3 regions of the Paraburkholderia sp. J41 genome follow, and region 1 is predicted to be linked to each of the others. Evidence: predicted binding sites of a transcription regulator. Region 1 holds the regulator's gene; each other region holds the start of a gene.
The links. Region 1 encodes FliA, which starts transcription of late flagellar genes. Its sites were predicted from a motif close to CTAAAGTTTNNNNNNNNNNNGCCGNTA; they were not measured.
Positions count from the first base shown of each region.

Region 1 (6,114 bases):
GCCGCTGCACCCAACGCCGCTGCCAACGCCAATCCCGCCGCGAACGCCAACGCCAACGCCAACGCCAACGCCAATGCCAACGCGCAGCCGGCGCCGCCGGGCCAGCAGGACGGCGAGTCGATCCGCGCCGCCGCGCTCGCGTTCTTGCAGCAGCAGTCGGCGGGCTTGCCGGGCAAGATCGGCATTACGGTCGCCCCCGTGTTTCCGCGCGGCCTCGCCGCCTGCGCCTCGCTCGAACCGTTCATGCCGCCCGGCGCGCGCATGGTCGGCCGCACGACCGTGGGCGTGCGCTGCATCGGCGCGAAGCCGTGGACGCTCTACGTGGGCGCGCGCATCGAAGTCGACATCACGTATTACGTCGCCGCGCGCCAGATCGGCGCGGGCGAGGCGCTTTCCGCCGCCGACTTCACGCCGCGCGCGGGCGACCTCGCCACGCTGCCGCAAACGATCATCACCGATCCGGCCCAGGCGAACGGCGCGGTCGCGCTCGCGCGCATCTCGGCCGGTTTGCCGCTGCGCACGGACATGCTGCGCAGCGTGTCGTCGGTCATCATCGGCCAGACGGTGAAGGTGATCGCCGTGGGCACCAATTTCACGATCTCCGCCGAAGGCAGCGCGCTCAACAATGCCGAGCCGGGACAGCAGGTGCGCGTGCGCACGAGCGGGGGGCAGATCATTACCGGCGTGGTGAAGGACGCGGGAACCGTGGAGATCCAGATCTGACCGGAACCTGATCGGAACCGGATCGGGACAGGATCGGGACAGGGCAGCGGCGCCGCTTCGGCCGCTTCGCGCGGGCGCCCGGCTATGTGCGCCAGCACACGTAACAGCATGTAACGCCGGGACTTTCCCGCTAAAGTTCGGCCGCCCTGCGCCGTTATCTAGATCAAATCGATCAGGGAAGCCCAACGTGAAAGTCGACTCCTCTACCCGCAACGACCCGCGCGCACTGCAAGACAGCGTTGCGCGCACGCAAGATCCGGCCGCCAGCGTGAGCGCGGGCGGCACGGCGGCGCCCACGGCCTCGGCCGGGAACGCCGCCGCGTCCGGCGCCTCGCAAGGCGACGCCAACGTAAGCCTGTCCTCGCTGTCCTCCACGCTGCGCTCGCTCGCGGCGAGCGGTTCCGCCGACATCGACGTGGCGCACGTCCAGTCGATCAAGGACGCGCTCAAGAACGGCACGCTGCAAATCGACGCCGGCAAGATCGCCGACGGCGTGATTCAAACCGCGCGCGACCTCATGAAGCCGGCTTCGGGCAGCTAAAGCCGCACGCTTCGACGAGACCCGCGCCTCCCTTTTTTGGTGCTAGTGATGAAAGATGCCCTCCTTGCCACACTGATCGACGAACACGCCACCGTGGAAGCGTTCGCGTCGCTGCTCGCCTACGAAGAGAAGGCGCTCGTCTCGGCGGACGGCATGGAGGCGCTGCCGCAGATCGTCGAACAGAAAACCACGCTCACGGCGCGGCTCGCCGGGCTGGAGAAGGCGCGCGACGCGCAACTGACCGGTCTCGGCCTGCCCGTGGGCCGCAAGGGAATCGAGCTGGCTTGCGACGGCGACCCGCGCATCGCGACCCAATGGGCGCTGCTCAAGGGCTCGACCGAACGCGCGCGCCGCAAGAACCTGACGATCGGCATGATGATCCGCACGCGCATGGACCATAACCGCCGCGCGCTCGCGATCCTGCGCGGCGAGACGAGCCAGGGCGCGATGCTGTACGGCCCCGACGGTCGCCTGCCCGCGTTCGGGCTGTAACCGGAGCGGTCCGAAGCGCGTTTGCGGACGCCGTTTCAAACGGGCGAACGAGAAAGCCGAAGCGTGCGCTTCGGCTTTTTTGCTTTTGGGCGGCGTGTTTTTGGCGGCGCTTTTGGGCGGCGCGCCTTTCTGCAACGCGCTTTTCGGCGACACGCCTTTCGACAACGCTTTTCGACAACGCGCTTTTCGGCAACGCATCTTTTCGGCAACGCGCTTTTCGACAACGCCTTTTCGGCGACACGCTTTTCGGCAACGCGCCTTTCGACAACCGCTTTTCCGCAACACGCCTTTCGACGACACGCTTTTCGGCAACGCGCTTTTCGGCAACGCGCTTTTCGACAACGCGCCTTTTCGGCAACGCGCTTTTCGACAACGCCTTTTCGGCGACACGCCTTTCAGCACCGCGCCTTTCAGCACCGCGCCTTTCAGCACCGCGCCTTTCAGCACCGCGCCTTTCAGCACCGCGCCTTTCAGCAACGCGCCTTTTCAGCAACGCGCCTTTCAGCAACCGCCTTTCGACACCGCGCTTTTCGGCCGCCCGCTTTCCCGCAACGCTTCGCGCCGAAACAAAAAAGCCGAAGCGCCATCGGCGCTCCGGCTTTCTCGCTGCAACCGGTTCGCGAGGGGAAGCACGCGAACCGTCTACCGCCTCGATCTACCGCCTCAATTCTCCGCGCCCGCCCACGACATCTCGCGCAGCCGCGTGCGCAGTCGCGCCACGGCCTGGCTGTGCAACTGGCACACGCGCGACTCGCTCACTTCCATCACCGCGCCGATCTCGCGCAGGTTCATGCCGCGCTCGTAATAGAGCGACATCAGCAGCTTTTCGCGCTCGGGCAAGCGCTCGATCGCTTCGACCAGCGCGCCGCGCAGGCTGTCGTCGAGCAGCGCCGAAAGCGGGTCCGAATGATCGACGCAATAGCGGTCGAGAAACGGCTCGTCCTCGGCGGAGCGGTCGAAGTCCTCGTAATAGATGAGCTGGCTGCCGTGCAGGTCCTGGAGCATGCCCTGATAGGCGTCGAGCGGCATGTTCAGATGCTCGGCCACTTCGGTCTCGCTCGCCGAGCGGCCCAGCCGCTGCTCCACCTGATGCACGGCGCTCTCCACCTCGCGCGAAGTGCGGCGCAGGCTGCGCGGCAGCCAGTCGTTGCTGCGCAGCTCGTCGAGCATCGCGCCGCGAATGCGCTGGCTCGCGTAGGTCTCGAACTGCGCGCCCTGATCTTCCTTGTAGCGGTTCGCCGCGTCGAGCAGGCCGATCATGCCGGCCTGGATCAGGTCGTCGAGATCCACGCTCGCCGGCATCTTGGCGACGAGCTGCAAGCCCAGCCGCCTCACGAGCGGCGCGTATTTCGCCAGCACGTCGGCCTGCGAAATCTTTCCTTGAGCGTTGTACATCATGCTCTCCTCTCCCGGCCGCGGCCGGCGCTCGCGCGCCTCGCCCGGCCCATGCTTGTTGCTTCTGACCTTTGCCGCGTCACGGCGCGCACGTCATGCGTGCGTCGGCGTGCGCTGCGCGGGCGTGTCGGTTCGCCAGCCCGCGTGGGCCGGCGCGGATGGTGCGTTCTGCACCGTCGTCACGGTCGACACGCCCGTCACCGCCGCCACGAACGACTCGGCGTTCGCGGCAAGCGCGACATGCGCGGCTTGCGTGGGGTCGGGCGCGGCGGCGGCTTGCGTCGCGCCGCGTGCCTCGTTTGCGGTTCCTGCCTGCGCGAAATCGTGCGCGGCGTCATGCGCGGCGCCCAGCGACAGCGCACGCTCGTTTTCGGCCACGTCCTCGGCAAAGCGCGCGGGCGCGGGCGAGAGCGCCGATACCGCGGGCCGCATCGGCCAGTGCGGCAGTTCGGCCGCCAGCCGGCGGAAATCGCGCGCGGCGGCCGTCGACGGAAACGCATCGACGATGCAGCGCGCCAGTTGCAGCGCGCGCGCCATGTGCGGGTCGGCGGCGACATGACCGGCGCTGTCGAGCGAGACGTTCAGATAACGGCTCGCCACGCCGGCGAGATTCTCGATCGCGGCTTGCGCGTCGGCGGCGCTCGACACGTGGTTCGCGAGCACGCGGAACTGCGCGATCGCATGCGCGAAATGCAGCCGCTTCAGGCACGCGTAGGCGTCGGTGATCGCCTGCGCGCCGATGCGCATCACGAGCAGCACGTCGTGCGCGTGCATCGCGAGCGGCGAAAGCGCGCCTTCGGCGTCGAGCTGGGCGTCGATCAGCACGATGTCGGCGGGACCGGAAAGCACTTGCCGCAACTGCTTGCTCGTGTAGTGCGCGCGGTTGTCGCGCGAGGCCGCGAGCACGCCGAAGCCGAGCGAATGACGGCCGACCGCCTCTTCGAGCGTGCGCTCGCCGCGCATCACCGCCGCGAAACTGCCCGCGCCGCGCACGCCGCCTACCGTCGCGCAAACCGAACGCGGCCCGAGGCACTCGTCGATCACGAGCACGTCCTTGCCGTGCCCCGTGAGCGCCGCCGCGAGATTCACCACGGCGGTCGTGCGGCCCGGCGAACCGGCGCCGCCGGTGACGGCGACCACGCGCGAGCCTTCGCGCGCCAGCAAGCGCCGCAGACCTTCGGCCTGATCGATGACGAACTTATCCAAACCGGACCTCGGGAGCCTGCGAATTCGAACGGGTCGAGAGCGCGGAAAGCAGCGCGGGAATGTCGTCCTCGTGCGGCACGAACGGCGAGCGGTCGCGCGGAATGCAAAAGGCGCTGCGGATCAGGAAGCGCCGCGTCGCCACATAAAGGTTCTCGGGCACCTTCTGGCCCGTCGAAACGTAATGCACGGGCAGCTTGTAGCGCAGCACGGTGTCGAGCGCGCAGCCGAGGTTGGTCGCCTCGTCGAGCTTGGTGAGAATGCAGCCCGTGAGCGGCGCGTCGTCGCTCTGGTACGCCTGCACGACTTCGTTGAGCGTGTCGCCGTGGCTCGTCGCCGAGAGCAGCAGGATGCGCCGCACCGGGCGGCCCGCGCCGCACAGCATGGCGATCTGGTCGGCCACGGCGCGGTCGCGCTGGCTCATGCCGATCGTGTCGATCAGCACGATGTGCTTGTTCTTGAGTTCCGCGAGCGCGAGTTGCAGATCCGCGCCGTCGCGCACCGCATGCACCGAAACGCCGAGAATCTTGCCGAAGATGCGCAGTTGCTCGTGACCGCCGATACGGTAGCTGTCGGTCGTGAGCAGCGCGACCTTGCTCGCGCCGAAGCGCATCACGCAGCGCGCCGCGAGCTTGGCCGTGGTCGTGGTCTTGCCCACGCCCGTCGGGCCCATCAGCGCGAACACGCCGCCGCGCTCCATCAGCGTTTCTTCGTCCTCCAGCACGGGAAGATTCGATTCGAGCACCGACTGGAGCCACGCCATGCCCGCTTCCTCGGTTTCCACTTCGGGCAGGCGGTCGATCATCATCTTCACGAGCTGCGCCGAGAAACCGGCCGCGAACAACTGCTTCGTGAGCGCGCCCTGCATCGGGCTGCGGCGCTGGCGCTCGCCCCAGAGCAGGCCCGCGAACTGTTCTTCCATCATGCCGCGCATGGAAGCCAGCTCGCTCATCACGGTCTCGTTGACGACCTGTTCGATGCGCGCGCGAATCGCCTCGCTCACCGTGGCGGCGGTGCTCTGCGCGCCGGGCTTGCCCGCGGCCTTCTCGCCTTTTTCACCTTTCTCGCCGTCCTCGCGCCGGGTCGGCGCCGGGCCGGCGGCGTCGGCGCTCTGGCCGATGCTTTGCGCGGCGCGGCGCGCGGCCACGTAGGCGGCTTCGCGCGCCCACTCGGGCTGGGTGGCTTCGACGCCGGCGGGCAGCACCGGATCGGCCACGCTGCCGAGACCCTTGGCGCGCGCCGCCGAAGGCGTCATGCCTGCCTCGCGCGCGGCGTCCTGCTGGTTGGCGATGCGGCGGGCGTGGTCGATGAGCCACGGATTCGTCTCGGCCATGGTGCGCGGCGCGCTCGCGCCTTGCAGGTCGAAGGGTGCGTCGAATTGCGGATCGCGCCGCGCCTCGAACTTCTTCGCGGCCTGCTCGATCAGCGCGGCGGCTTCGTGAGCGCCGAACAGGTTGGCGGCCGCATTCGCGGCGTTGCCGGCGGGCGCGCCCGACTGTGACGCTGCCTGTGAAGCCGGCTGCGGATTCGATTGCGGCATCGACGGGGAAAGCGGCTGCGCCGCGTTGACGGGCGCGTTGCCGTTCGAGCCGAACGCCGATTGCAGCGTCGATTGAAGCGTCGATTGCGCGGCCGCGTGTCCGGCTGATTGCGCGGTCGATTGCGCGGTCGATTGCAGCGTCGATTGAAGCGTGGCCGGCATGGGCGACTGCGCGGCGTGCTGGCCGGCGGCGGCGCGCGACGCCGACGCGAGCGGCGCA
Region 1 is NZ_CAJMZE010000016.1:137,744-143,857, forward strand. Features, by position in the region: gene flgA (flagellar basal body P-ring formation chaperone FlgA) at 1-723, shown strand, start outside; gene flgM (flagellar biosynthesis anti-sigma factor FlgM) at 911-1,264, shown strand; gene U5805_RS18375 (flagellar protein FlgN) at 1,313-1,756, shown strand; partial or broken gene U5805_RS31845 (pentapeptide repeat-containing protein) at 2,159-2,233, opposite strand; gene U5805_RS18380 (RNA polymerase sigma factor FliA) at 2,420-3,151, opposite strand; partial or broken gene U5805_RS18385 (MinD/ParA family ATP-binding protein) at 3,482-4,357, opposite strand; gene flhF (flagellar biosynthesis protein FlhF) at 4,350-6,114, opposite strand, start outside.

Region 2 (6,114 bases), on a different contig from region 1:
CATCAGGAAATCTTCGACCGCGCCGTGGCGCATCTCGGCGGCCAAGGGCGCGCGTCGCTGCTTCCACGCGGCGGCGGCGCCTATCGGGGCGGCGGCTGCGGCGTCAACAGCCACGGCAACTACGGCGGCTGCCCGGTCGGCAGCCTGATCCGCCCACGAGACTATGTGAGCGCGATGGAGGGCATTCCCGTGCGCTTCGTCGGCCGCGAGGCCAGCGAGGTGCCGCTCTATATGGATGTCGGCGTGGCCGCGCTGAAGAAGGCGCTCTTGCGCGCGCACGTCAACATTTACGATCCAACCACGGTGAGCCTGCTTAGTTGCCTTCAGAACGTACACGACGTGTTCGGCGTGTGGGAATGGCGGGAGCGGCTTTGCTCGATCGCGGCGCAATTCGGACTATCGCCCGGGCACATCAGGGACGCGGCTTAGCGCGCCGGGCGGCTGCGTAAAAGCCGCCGCAAACTCCAACCCAGACGCAGACGTCAAACGCAATCGCCAATCGCCAAACGCAAACGGCGGCGCAGCTTCTTGCGAAGCATGCGCCGCCGTCTGGCGGATTTCTGAAAAAACTCTTAGTGGAGCTTCTTCGGCAGCATCTGGCTGCGCAGGCGCTTGTGCAGGCGCTTAACAGCAGCGGCCTTCTTGCGCTTGCGAACGGCCGTCGGCTTTTCGTAGGACTGGCGCTCACGCAGTTCGGCGATCAGGCCGTTCTTTTCGATTGCGCGGCGGAAGCGGCGGATTGCCACTTCGAACGGCTCGTTTTCTTTCAGAAGAATCGTCGTCATGTATTACCTGGTTCAATTTGCGTTTCAATGGCGCGAGCGTGGAATCGCTCACGCACCGGCCCTCCGGTCGTTCGCCGCGTGGGGGCGTAACGAGAGGCAAGGCGGCCACGGAGGCCGGAAAAGAGAATAGGGGGTTCACAGCGGAACGCGGCCAGGCTCACCTTGCAGCAAAACGCGCCTGACCGCCGGTTTGCGGCCGCCAACAGTAACGAACACGGCAACAAAACAGGCAAAGATCTCAATTCACTCTCAATGATATCAGGAAAGATTCCGCCTGACCAGGCTTTGTTGATGCACTTCAATGACTTGCACGAAGCGCCGCACACGTTCCCCAATGCGCGCCGCCCGTCCCGCGTCTCCTTCCCCCTTTCGTCCCGCATTTCGTCCCGCATTTCGTCAAGTCATCCGTCCGGCGATCAGAAATCGCGCAAAGCCGCGCCTGGCGGCATTCGGCGCCCGGCGCGGCCTGAGCGGCGCATCAGGCGCTGGCGTCGTTGAGCGCCTGAATATCGGCGGGATCGAGCTTCAGGCGCACGGCCGCCGCGAGGCTTTCGAGCTGATCGAGCGAAGTTGCGCTCGCGATCGGCGCCGTGATGCTCGGACGCGCGATCAGCCACGCGAGCGCCACCGCCGCGAGCGTGCTGCCGTGGCGCTCCGCCACGAAATCGAGCGCCGCCAGAATGCGGATGCCGCGATGGTCGAGATACTTTTCCACGCGCGAGCCGCGCGCGCTCTTGCTCAAGTCCTCGCGCGAACGGTACTTGCCCGACAAGAAGCCGCTCGCGAGGCTGTAATAGGGCACGACCGCGAGCTTCTGTGCGAGCGCCACGGGCTCGATGTCGGCTTCGTAGTGCGCGCGGTCGTACAGGTTGTATTCAGGCTGAACGATCTGATACGCGGGCAGGCCGGATTGCTTCGCCACGGCCAGCGCCTCCTCGATGCGCGCGCCGGTATAGTTCGACGCGCCGATCACGCGTACCTTGCCCGCCTCGATGAGCCGCTGGTACGCGCCCAGCGTTTCCTCCAGCGGCACGCTCTGGTCGTCCTCGTGCGAGAAGTAGACGTCGATGTAATCGGTTTGCAGGCGGCGCAGCGAATCCTCCACGGCGGCGGCGATGTTCGCGGCCGACAGCCCGCGCCGGCGCGCGTCCTTCGCGACCTTGGTCGCGATCACCACCTTGTCGCGCTTGCCGCTTTTCGCGAGCCATTTGCCGATGATCGTCTCCGACTCGCCGCCCTGGTTGCCGGGCACCCACGCCGAATAAACGTCGGCGGTGTCGATGAAATCGAGGCCGGCGTCGGTGAAGGCGTCGAGGATCGAGAACGAGGTGGCTTCGTCGGCCGTCCAGCCGAAAACGTTTCCGCCGAACATGAGCGGGGCGACCTGCAAGGCGGAAGTGCCGATCCTGCGTTGTTCCATGATGACTCCGTGAAATGGGCGAAATCGTCCGCGATGGTCCGCGATCTCCGCGCAATCTCCGCAAGATCGCCGCGACGGCGTCGTGACAGCGGCGAGCGGCACGCGCCGCGAATCCGGCTGCCGCGACCTCGCGAATCCTGGCTCCCGGGCTCGAAAAGCGGGACTGTTGAGCATACGCCGGCGCGCCGGACGTTGCAGCCGCGACGCCACGCGCGCCTCGGCGAACGCGCCGCAGCAAGAAGCGGTAACGCCTCGTAAGCGGTTCGCATCGACATGCCGGGCCTTCCGGACAGCCTGAAATCCCCGCCAACCCGCGTAAATCCGTGCGTCAGGCGCGGCGGGCGCGAATGCGCCGGACCTTGCGCGAAACGGGGCGCAATAGTTTGTGCAAGAACTCTCAAGTTTTTTTCAGGCCCGCCGTCAACCTTCACTGAGGCGGCCAGCAATGAACGATGTGCTTCCGCCGTTTTCAACGTGGCCAGGATTCAAAGACTCTAGCCTCTACGGAGAATTCCATGCTTAGCATCAACAGTAATATTTCGTCGCTCGTCGCCCAGGAAAATCTGAGCGGCTCGGGTAGCGCGCTTTCGCAGGCCATCACGCGCCTGTCGTCGGGCAAGCGCATCAACAGCGCGGCAGACGACGCAGCCGGTCTCGCGATCTCGACGACCCTGCAAACGGCGATCAACGGCCTCACGCAAGGCGTGTCGAACGCGAACGACGGCGTTTCGATGGTCCAGACGGCTAGCACGGGTCTGAGCCAGATCACGCAAAGCTTGCAAACCATTCGCCAGCTCGCCAACGAAGCCGCGGGCGGCTCGCTCTCCTCGAGCAACCAGGCAGCGCTGCAACAGGAAGTGTCGCAGCAGATCGCCGAAGTGAACCGTCTCGCGTCGCAAACGACGTACAACGGCATCAACCTGCTGAACGGCACGGCCGGCAACATCTCGGTTCAAGTCGGCTCGAACGTCGGCCAAACCATCTCGATCAACCTGAGCCAGGGCGTTTCGGCGGCTTCGCTCGGCAGCGGCCCGGTCCAGGCCGGCAACACGCTCGGCACGATCACGGGCCTCGACCTGAACTCGAACGGCACGGTCAACACGACGGCCAACGCCGCCGCGATCACCTCGATCAACGTGCTGGCCGACGGTCACGGCGGCTTCACGTACACCGACCAGAACAACCAGGTTCTCTCGAGCGCGGCTTCGGCGGCCCTGTTCACGACGACGTCGACGAACGGCATCAGCAGCATCGCCCTGAACAGCAGCGCAAGCAACGGCCTGAACCTGAGCACGGAAATGTCGGGCATCACGGCAGCCGCGGCGGGCTGGGGTTCGACGGCTACGTCGGGTCAAGTGCTGGGCACGCTTTCCGGCCTGAGCATCAACCCGGCCAACGGTTCGGCCGCTTCGGCCGGCACGGCCAACACGATCACGTCGATCACCGTCGAATCGAACGGCAGCGGCGGCGTGCAGTTCGTCGACCAGAACGGCAACTCGCTGTCGAGCACGGTGACGTCGGCCCTGTTCTCGGGCGCGGCGGTTTCGGGCGGCGCGGCTTCGACGCTGGCGTTCAACGGCACGGCTCCGACCAGCACGATCGGCACGAGCTCGGTCCAGACGTACCCGACCAACACGACTTCGCTCGCTTCGATCAACTACAACAACGCACCGACCTCGGTGGCCGCTGTCAACATCAGCACGACGCAAGGCGCGAACCTCGCGATGGAAACGGTCGACAACGCACTCGCGACGATCAACAACATCCAGGCAACGCTCGGCGCCGCGCAGAACCGTCTGACGGGCATCTCGACGTCGCAGCAAGCTGAGTCGACCGACCTGTCGAGCGCGCAATCGCAGATCACCGACGCGGACTTCGCGCAGGAAACGGCGAACCTGAGCAAGGCGCAAGTGCTGCAACAAGCCGGTATCTCGGTGCTGGCGCAAGCCAACTCGCAGCCGCAGCAAGTGCTCAAGCTCCTCCAGTAATCGGAGCCGGGCGATAGCCGCGGGCGCGCTGTGCAGAAGTCGCACGGCGCGCCCGCGCAACCATTTGAGCCGCATGCCGCGCGCATGCGGCGTTTGTACAAGCGACCTCTTCTTCCGGCATATGGCCGGATCGCGTAGTCCAGAGCCAGTACGGAGCACACATGTCAACCGTCAGCGGAACCTCGTCCACGACCTCCACCACGGCGGCGCAATCCGCCGCCCAGGCCCAGGCAGCCGCGCAAGCCGCGCTGCAACAGGCCGCGCAGTCGATCATCGGCAGTTCCACGGGCAGCTCGCTTGACGTGTCGTCGCTCGTCTCGGCGCTCGTCACCGCGAAAGTCGCGGGCCAAACGGCCACGCTGACCGCGGAAACGACTTCCGACAACGCACAGATTTCCGCCTGGGGCCAGCTTTCGGCTTCGCTCTCGGGCCTCCAGACTTCCATCGCACCGCTTTTCAACGGCTCGATGCTCACGGCGTTCACGGCCACGGCAAGCGGCACGGGCGTGACGGCCTCCGCCGGCAGCGGCGCGGTGGCGGGCAGCTACACGCTCGACGTCTCGCAGATCGCGAGCGCGCAAAGCCTGACCTCGAGCGCGTTCACGACCACCCAGGCGCAGTCGCTCGGCTCGGGCGCGATGACGATCCAGGTCGGGTCGTCGTCGATGACGCTCAACATCAATTCGTCGAACGACAGCCTGAGCGGCATCGCCTCGGCGATCAACTCGTCCAGCAGCAACCCGGGTCTCACGGCTTCGGTGATTACCGGCTCGGACGGCCAGCATCTCGTGCTCACGTCGAAAAGCACCGGCGCGGCGAACACCATCAACATCACGGTCAACGCCACCTCGAGCACGGCGCTGCAAAGTCTCGCCGTCACCACGACGGCAGCGGACGATGCGACCGCGGGCAGCAAATCCACGGTTGCGCAAACGTCCAACTGGAACCAGACTTCGGCCGCGCTCGACGCGGTGTTCACCGTCAACGGCGCGAATGCGACGAGCGCGAGCAACACCGTCACGAGCGTCGTCAACGGTCTGACGATCGGCTTGACGGCGGCCGCCGTCGACACCTCCACGGACCACAGCGGCGGGCAGACGATCACCGTGGCGAGCGACACCTCCAACGAGGTGTCCGACATCAGCAACTTCGTGACCGCGTACAACTCGCTCATGAGCACGATCAGCACGCTGACCGCGTTCAACTCGAGCGCGGCGGCGGGTTCGCAAGGCGCCACGCTGCTCGGCGACTCGCTCGTGACCAACCTGCGCACGACGCTCGGCAATATCGTCGGCGGCACGGTGTCGAGCGACGGCGTGAGCGGCACGCTGGCTTCGATGGGCATCACGCTGAACGCGGACGGCACGCTCTCGCTCGACTCGTCGGCGCTCAGCACGGCGGTCGCGAACAATCCTTCGCAAGTGGCGGCGGTCTTCAATCTGACCAACGGTATCGGCCAGCAGCTCAACGCGGCGGTCACGCCCTACGCGCAGTCGGACGGCCTGATCGATTCGCGCATCAGCGCGGCCACCACCGACCTGAACAACGTGACGACGCAGACTCAGGCGCTGACGGCCTACAGCCAGCAGCTCACCTCGCAGTACAACGCGCAGTTCACCGCGCTGAACACGCTGATGACGACCACCACCAACGACGCGGCTTACCTGACGCAGTTGTTCGGCGGCGCCAACAGCAGCGGCACGCTCAACAAGTCGTCCTGAGGCGCGAGGCTAGACCATGACGGATACGACGCAATTGCAACGGGTCGAGCGCGTGCTCGCGCTGACCGTCGAGATCGAGGAAGCCGCGGCGCTTTCCGACTGGGAGCGCGCCGCGCGCGTGACCGAGGAGCGCTCGCCGCTGCTGCGTTCGATCGCGGCCACCGACGACCCGGCGATTCTCGCGCGAATCCGCCGCATTC
Region 2 is NZ_CAJMZE010000010.1:23,962-30,075, forward strand. Features, by position in the region: gene U5805_RS12560 (hypothetical protein) at 1-429, shown strand, start outside; gene rpsU (30S ribosomal protein S21) at 573-785, opposite strand; gene U5805_RS12570 (aldo/keto reductase) at 1,264-2,205, opposite strand; gene U5805_RS12575 (flagellin) at 2,721-4,193, shown strand; gene fliD (flagellar filament capping protein FliD) at 4,355-5,914, shown strand; gene U5805_RS12585 (flagellar protein FliT) at 5,931-6,114, shown strand, end outside.
Region 2: U5805_RS12575 (flagellin) is a predicted target of FliA. The motif match lies at 2,602-2,628, and genes of this name have one in related genera.

Region 3 (6,114 bases), on a different contig from region 1:
CGCACGAAGCGGGCACCCTTCGCGCAGTGCGGCGAGGCGGCCCGGGTTCGGCGCGAAATTCGGCGCAAACCGGCGTAAAACCGGCGCAAAACCGGCGCAAAAGCGCCGGCGCGCGCACATCGGCGCTGTCGCGGCATCGCTCAGGCATCGCGCGGTCCCGCGCTCGCGCACGGCGTCGCGCGCGCCAAGCTGCCATGCGCCGCGCGGCCCGTTCATCGCGTTTCGCGATTCGTCGCACTTTCATCGGGAATCCGTCGACGATCCATGGCGACCAAAAGTGTGGTGCAGGAGGTCAAGGAGATCGCGCTCGCGATCGAGCTGATCGAACTGGGCGCGCGCCTGCAATTGCTGGAGGCGGAAACCTCGCTCTCCCGCGAGCGGCTCGTGCGGCTCTACAAGGAAGTGAGGGGCGAGTCGCCGCCCAAGGGCATGCTGCCGTTTTCGACCGACTGGTTCATGATGTGGCAGCCCAACGTCCACGCTTCGCTGTTCTACAACACGTTTCTCTTCATGCGGCGCGAGGCGCGCTGCGAGCCGGTGCAGGCGATCGCGAAGAGTTACCGCCTTTATCTGGAACAGTGCCGGATTCAGGACGAACCGGCCGCGCTCTCGCTCACGCGCGCGTGGACGCTCGTGCGCTATTTCGGCTCGAACCTGTTGCAGATGACGCCGTGTACGCGCTGCCGCGGCCATTTCGTCGCGCACGCGCACGATCCGCGGCATGCGTATGTCTGCGGGCTCTGCCAGCCGCCGTCGCGCGCGGGCCGCACGCGACGCGCGGCGCTGGCGGTTCAGGCGGCGCACGCCGTGGCCTGAGTGCCCCGCCATGCGTTGCCGGGCGCGGCGAAGCGAGGTCGGGATGCGGCAATGAAGCGGTAATAAAGCAGCAACGAAGGCGGCAATGAAGCGGCAAAGAAGCGGCAAAGAAGCGCCGAAGGTATAGCGAAATAGGAGCAGCGATGCCGGGAAGATGCGGCGCGGCGCGCGAAGGCGGCGCATTGCCGCACGAGCACCGCGAGAGCCGCGAACGCCACAGGAGCGCCGCGCGCTCCGGCCCGCGTCGCGTCACGCGCTGTTGCCGCGCCCGCTCTCGCCGGGGCACGCCGCGCGCCGTCGTCGCGCTCGCCGCGCCGTCCGCTCGCTCCATCCCCAATTTCCCTCTTCACGGCAACCCCTACGGGCAAACCCCGCCCGCCGCGCTCGGCGCACACGCTCAAAGTTTTTCGCGGCGATGCCGTAAACCCAGCTAAGGGCGCGGGCCGACGGCGGTTCGCGGCGCATTTTTTCCAGTGAGGACCCGTCTGTGCTGATTATCGTTGGAACTCTCGTGACGATCGCGTGCGTCTTCGGCGGCTATGCCATGGAGGGCGGCCACCTTGCCGCGCTCTTGCAGCCGGTCGAAGTGCTGATGATCGCCGGGGCGGGCCTCGGCGCATTCATCCTCGGCAACGGCATGAAGACGATCAAGGCCACGCTGCGCGTGCTGCCGGCGCTGTTCAAGGGCTCGAAGTACAGCAAGGACGTGTACATGGAGCTGCTCGCGCTGCTCTACGTCCTGCTCGCGAAGGCGCGCAAGGAAGGCACGCTCACGCTCGAAGCCGATATCGACGATCCGTCGAAAAGCCCGATCTTCACGCAATACCCGAAGATCCTGGCCGACCATCACATCGTCGAATTTCTCACCGACTATCTGCGCCTGATGGTGGGCGGCAACATGAACGCCTTCGAGATCGAAAGCCTCATGGACGAGGAAATCGAAACGCACCACTCCGAAGGCGAAGCGCCCGCGCACGCGCTTTCGAAGGTCGGCGACGCCATGCCCGCGTTCGGCATCGTGGCGGCCGTGATGGGCGTGGTTCACACCATGGCGTCCGCCGACAAGCCGCCCGCGGTGCTCGGCGAGATGATCGCGCAGGCGCTCGTCGGCACCTTCCTCGGCATTCTGCTTTCGTATGGCCTGATCGGCCCGCTCGCCTCGCTCGCCGAGCAGCGCGTGACCGAGTCGACCAAGATGTTCCAGTGCATCAAGGTGACGATCCTCGCGAGCCTGAACGGCTACGCGCCCGCGATTGCCGTGGAGTTCGGCCGCAAGGTGCTGTTTTCGACCGAGCGCCCCTCGTTCACCGAGCTTGAAGAGCACGTGCGCCGCGTGAAGGCGAAGTAAGGACGGCACGATGAGCAACAACAAGGACCGCGCGATCGTCGTCAAGCGCGCCGCACCGAAGAAGGGCGGCCACCACGGCGGCGCATGGAAGCTCGCCTACGCGGACTTCATGACCGCGATGATGGCGTTCTTCCTGCTGATGTGGCTGCTGTCGTCGGCGTCGACGGCGCAGTTGCGCGGCATTGCCGACTACTTCAACCAGCCGCTCAAGATCACGCTCTGGGGCGGCGACCGCAGCGCGGAAGACTCCAGCATCGTGAGGGGCGGCGGACGCGATATCTCGTCGCAGGATCAAGGCATCACGCGCCGCAGCAACGGCCAGAACGAGCGCTCGGAGCGCCAGACTTCGACGCACGACGACGACGACGCCAACAAGCAGTTGCAAGGCTCGCTCGAACGCAAGGAGCAGGTGCGCCTGCACGATCTTCAGGTGAAGCTGATGGCCGCCATCGAGGCGAACCCCACGCTGCGCCAGTTCAAGCAGCAGATTCGCATCGACTCGACGTTGCAGGGCTTGCGCATCGAGATCGTCGACTCGCAGAAGCGCCCGATGTTCGCGACCGCGCGCGACGTGGTGGAGCCGTACATGCGCGACATTCTCCGTGCGATCGGCAAGACGCTCAACGACGTGCCCAACCGCATCGTGGTGCAGGGCCACACCGACGCCGTGCCGTACGCGGGCGGCGAGAAGGGCTACAGCAACTGGGAGCTTTCCGCCGACCGCGCGAACGCCTCGCGCCGCGAGCTGGTCGCGGGCGGCATGGACGAAGCGAAGGTGTTGCGCGTGCTCGGGCTTGCGTCCACGCAGAATCTGAACAAGGCCGATCCGCTCGACCCGGAGAACCGCCGCATCAGCATCATCGTGCTCAACAAGAAGTCCGAGGACGCGATGATGCACGACGACTCGACCACCACCACGCTTTCCGACGACGCGGCGGGCTCGGGCAAGAACCTGCCCCCGCTCGCGCCCGACCTGATTCCGGGCAAGGCGTCGCCGGCGGCCGTGGAGATCGCGCCGAAGCTGGGCGCGGCGCCCAGCGGCGGGGCGGCGCAGGAGATCGCGCCGTTCGGGCCGAAGCCGGCGGCATCGGCGCAATGACAACGAGGAACGGATGATCAGACACATTCTGGCGATCGACGATTCGGTGTCCATGCGGGAGATCCTGCGTGCGGCGCTCGGCTCGGCAGGCTACGACGTGACGGTGGCGTGCGACGGCGACGAAGGGCTGGAGCATGCGCTCGCCCAGCGCTTCGACCTCGTGCTCACGGACCTGTACATGCCGCGCATGGGCGGACTCGACCTCATCAAGCAGTTGCGGGCGAATCCTTCGTACCTCGAAACGCCCATTCTCGTGCTGACCACGGAGTCGGACGAAGGCTTCAAGGCAGCCGTGCGCGACGCAGGCGCGACCGGCTGGATCGAAAAGCCGGTCGACCCCGAACTGCTCGTCGATCTGGCGAGCGCGCTCGGCGAGGCCAACCCATGAGGCGCGGCGCGTCGTTCCCGAACAGCAAACCGGTATTTATCGCGGTGAAAGAGCAATGACTCTCGACATCACTCAGTTCTATCAGACGTTCTTCGACGAGGCGGACGAGCTGCTCGCGCAGATGGAGCAGCTTCTCCTGAACCTGGACGTCGGCCGTCCCGATCCCGAGGATCTGGCGGCGATCTTCCGCGCGGCCCACTCGATCAAGGGCGGCGCGGCCACGTTCGGCTTCACGGCGCTCACCGAAACCACGCACATTCTCGAATCGCTGCTCGATCGCGCTCGCAACAACGAGCTGGTGCTGCGCAAGGACATGATCGACACGTTCCTCGAAACCAAGGACGTGCTGTCGGATCAGCTTGCGGCGTATCGCGCCAGCGCCGAACCCGACGCGCAAGCGGCGGCCGCCGTGCGCGGCAAGCTCGAGCGCCTGTACGCGGAAAGCCTCGGCATGCCCGCGCCCGAAGCCGCTTCGGCCGCCCCCGCCGCTCCGGTTGCGGCGGCGCCGGTTGCCGAGCCGGCTTTCGCCGCGCCGCCCGCGTCCGCAGGCCCCGACTCCGAGGAAGACCTCGAAGCCGCGTTCGAGGCGTATAGCACGCTCGGCGCCGCGCCCGCGCCCGCACCGGCAACGGGCGGCGCGCCCGAGCACGTCGTGAACGAAGCGATCGAGGCCGCGAGCGGCGGCGCCGAAGCGCCGGCCGCGGCTGGCGGCGCGGCGGCCGAAGGCCCCCATCTGCGCATCACGCTGCGCGCCGTCGATGCCAAGGATCAGGAACTGCTCGTCGAAGAACTGGGCAATCTCGGCCGCATCATCGGTCAGGTCAAGACCGGCGACGACCTGACGATGTGGCTCGAAACCGACGTGCCGTCCGACGACATCATCGCCGTCTGCTGCTTCGTGATCGACGAAAGCCAGATTTCGATCGGCCGCGGCGCCGCCCCGCAAGGCGACGCGCAGCCGGCCGCCGCCGCGCTCGCGCCGGAGCCCGCCGCGCCCATGGCCGCGCCCGCCGCCGCCGTGGCCGTTGCCGCGCCCGTGGCCGCCGCACCCGCGCCGGCCATGCCCGCGCCGCCGCCGCAAGCGGCCGCGCCGGCGAGCGCTGCGAGCCCGGCCGCCGCCGCGCACAACGACCACGAACGCAAGGCGCGTCCGGCCGCCGCCGCCACGTCGGCGGAAGGCAGCTCGATTCGCGTGGGCGTGGAGAAGGTCGACCAGCTCATCAACCTGGTGGGCGAACTCGTCATCACGCAGGCGATGCTCGCGGAAACGTCCAGCACGTTCGATCCGGCGCTGCACGATCGCCTCTTCAACGGCATGGCGCAGCTCGAGCGCAACGCGCGCGATCTCCAGGAAGCGGTGATGTCGATCCGCATGATGCCGATGGATTACGTTTTCAGCCGCTTCCCGCGTCTCGTGCGCGATCTGGCGGCGAAGCTCGGGAAGGAAGTCGAGCTTGTCACCTTCGGTCAGGCGACCGAACTCGACAAGAGCCTCATCGAGCGCATCATCGACCCGCTCACGCACCTCGTGCGCAACTCGCTCGACCACGGCATCGAAACCGTGGAAGCGCGCCGCGCCGCGGGCAAGGACGGCACGGGCCAGCTCGTGCTTTCCGCCGCGCATCACGGCGGCAACATCGTGATCGAGGTGAGCGACGACGGCGCCGGCCTGCGCCGCGACAAGATTCTCGCGAAGGCGATGAAGCAGGGCATGCAGGTCAGCGAGTCGATGAGCGACGACGAAGTGTGGAACCTCATCTTCATGCCGGGCTTCTCGACCGCCGAGCAGGTCACGGACGTGTCCGGCCGCGGCGTGGGCATGGACGTGGTCAAGCGCAACATCCAGGCGATGGGCGGCCACGTGGAGATCACCTCGCACGCGGGCAAGGGCACCACGACGCGCATCGTGCTGCCGCTCACGCTGGCGATTCTCGACGGCATGTCGGTGAAGGTGGGCAGCGAGATCTTCATCCTGCCGCTGAACTTCGTGATGGAGTCGCTGCAACCGCGTCACGAAGACATCTACACGGTCACCAACGGCGACCGCGTGGTGCGCGTGCGCGGCGAATACCTGCCGCTCGTCGCGCTGCATCAGGTGTTCAACGTGGAAGGCGCGCGCACGGACCCGACGCAGGGCATCGTCACGATCATGGAAACCGAGGGGCGCCGCTTCGCCATGCTGATCGACGAACTCGTGGGCCAGCAGCAGGTGGTGGTGAAAAACCTCGAAACGAACTATCGCAAGGTACACGGCATTTCGGCGGCGACCATCCTCGGCGACGGCAGCGTCGCGCTGATCGTGGACGTGGCCGCGCTCAACCGCGAGTCGCGCAACGCGCACGGTGTAGGCGCGAGCGCGAGCGCGAATGCAAGCGCGTTCGCCGAATTCGCGTGACCGGCATGAAAACCGCACGCACTCAACTCAACATTTCCCAACCGTTCAGGGGCTAACGTGGCAGAAGT
Region 3 is NZ_CAJMZE010000010.1:9,645-15,758, reverse strand. Features, by position in the region: gene flhC (flagellar transcriptional regulator FlhC) at 265-816, shown strand; gene motA (flagellar motor stator protein MotA) at 1,304-2,164, shown strand; gene motB (flagellar motor protein MotB) at 2,175-3,263, shown strand; gene U5805_RS12500 (response regulator) at 3,277-3,651, shown strand; gene cheA (chemotaxis protein CheA) at 3,707-6,046, shown strand; gene cheW (chemotaxis protein CheW) at 6,104-6,114, shown strand, end outside.
Region 3: motA (flagellar motor stator protein MotA) is a predicted target of FliA. The motif match lies at 1,214-1,240, and genes of this name have one in related genera.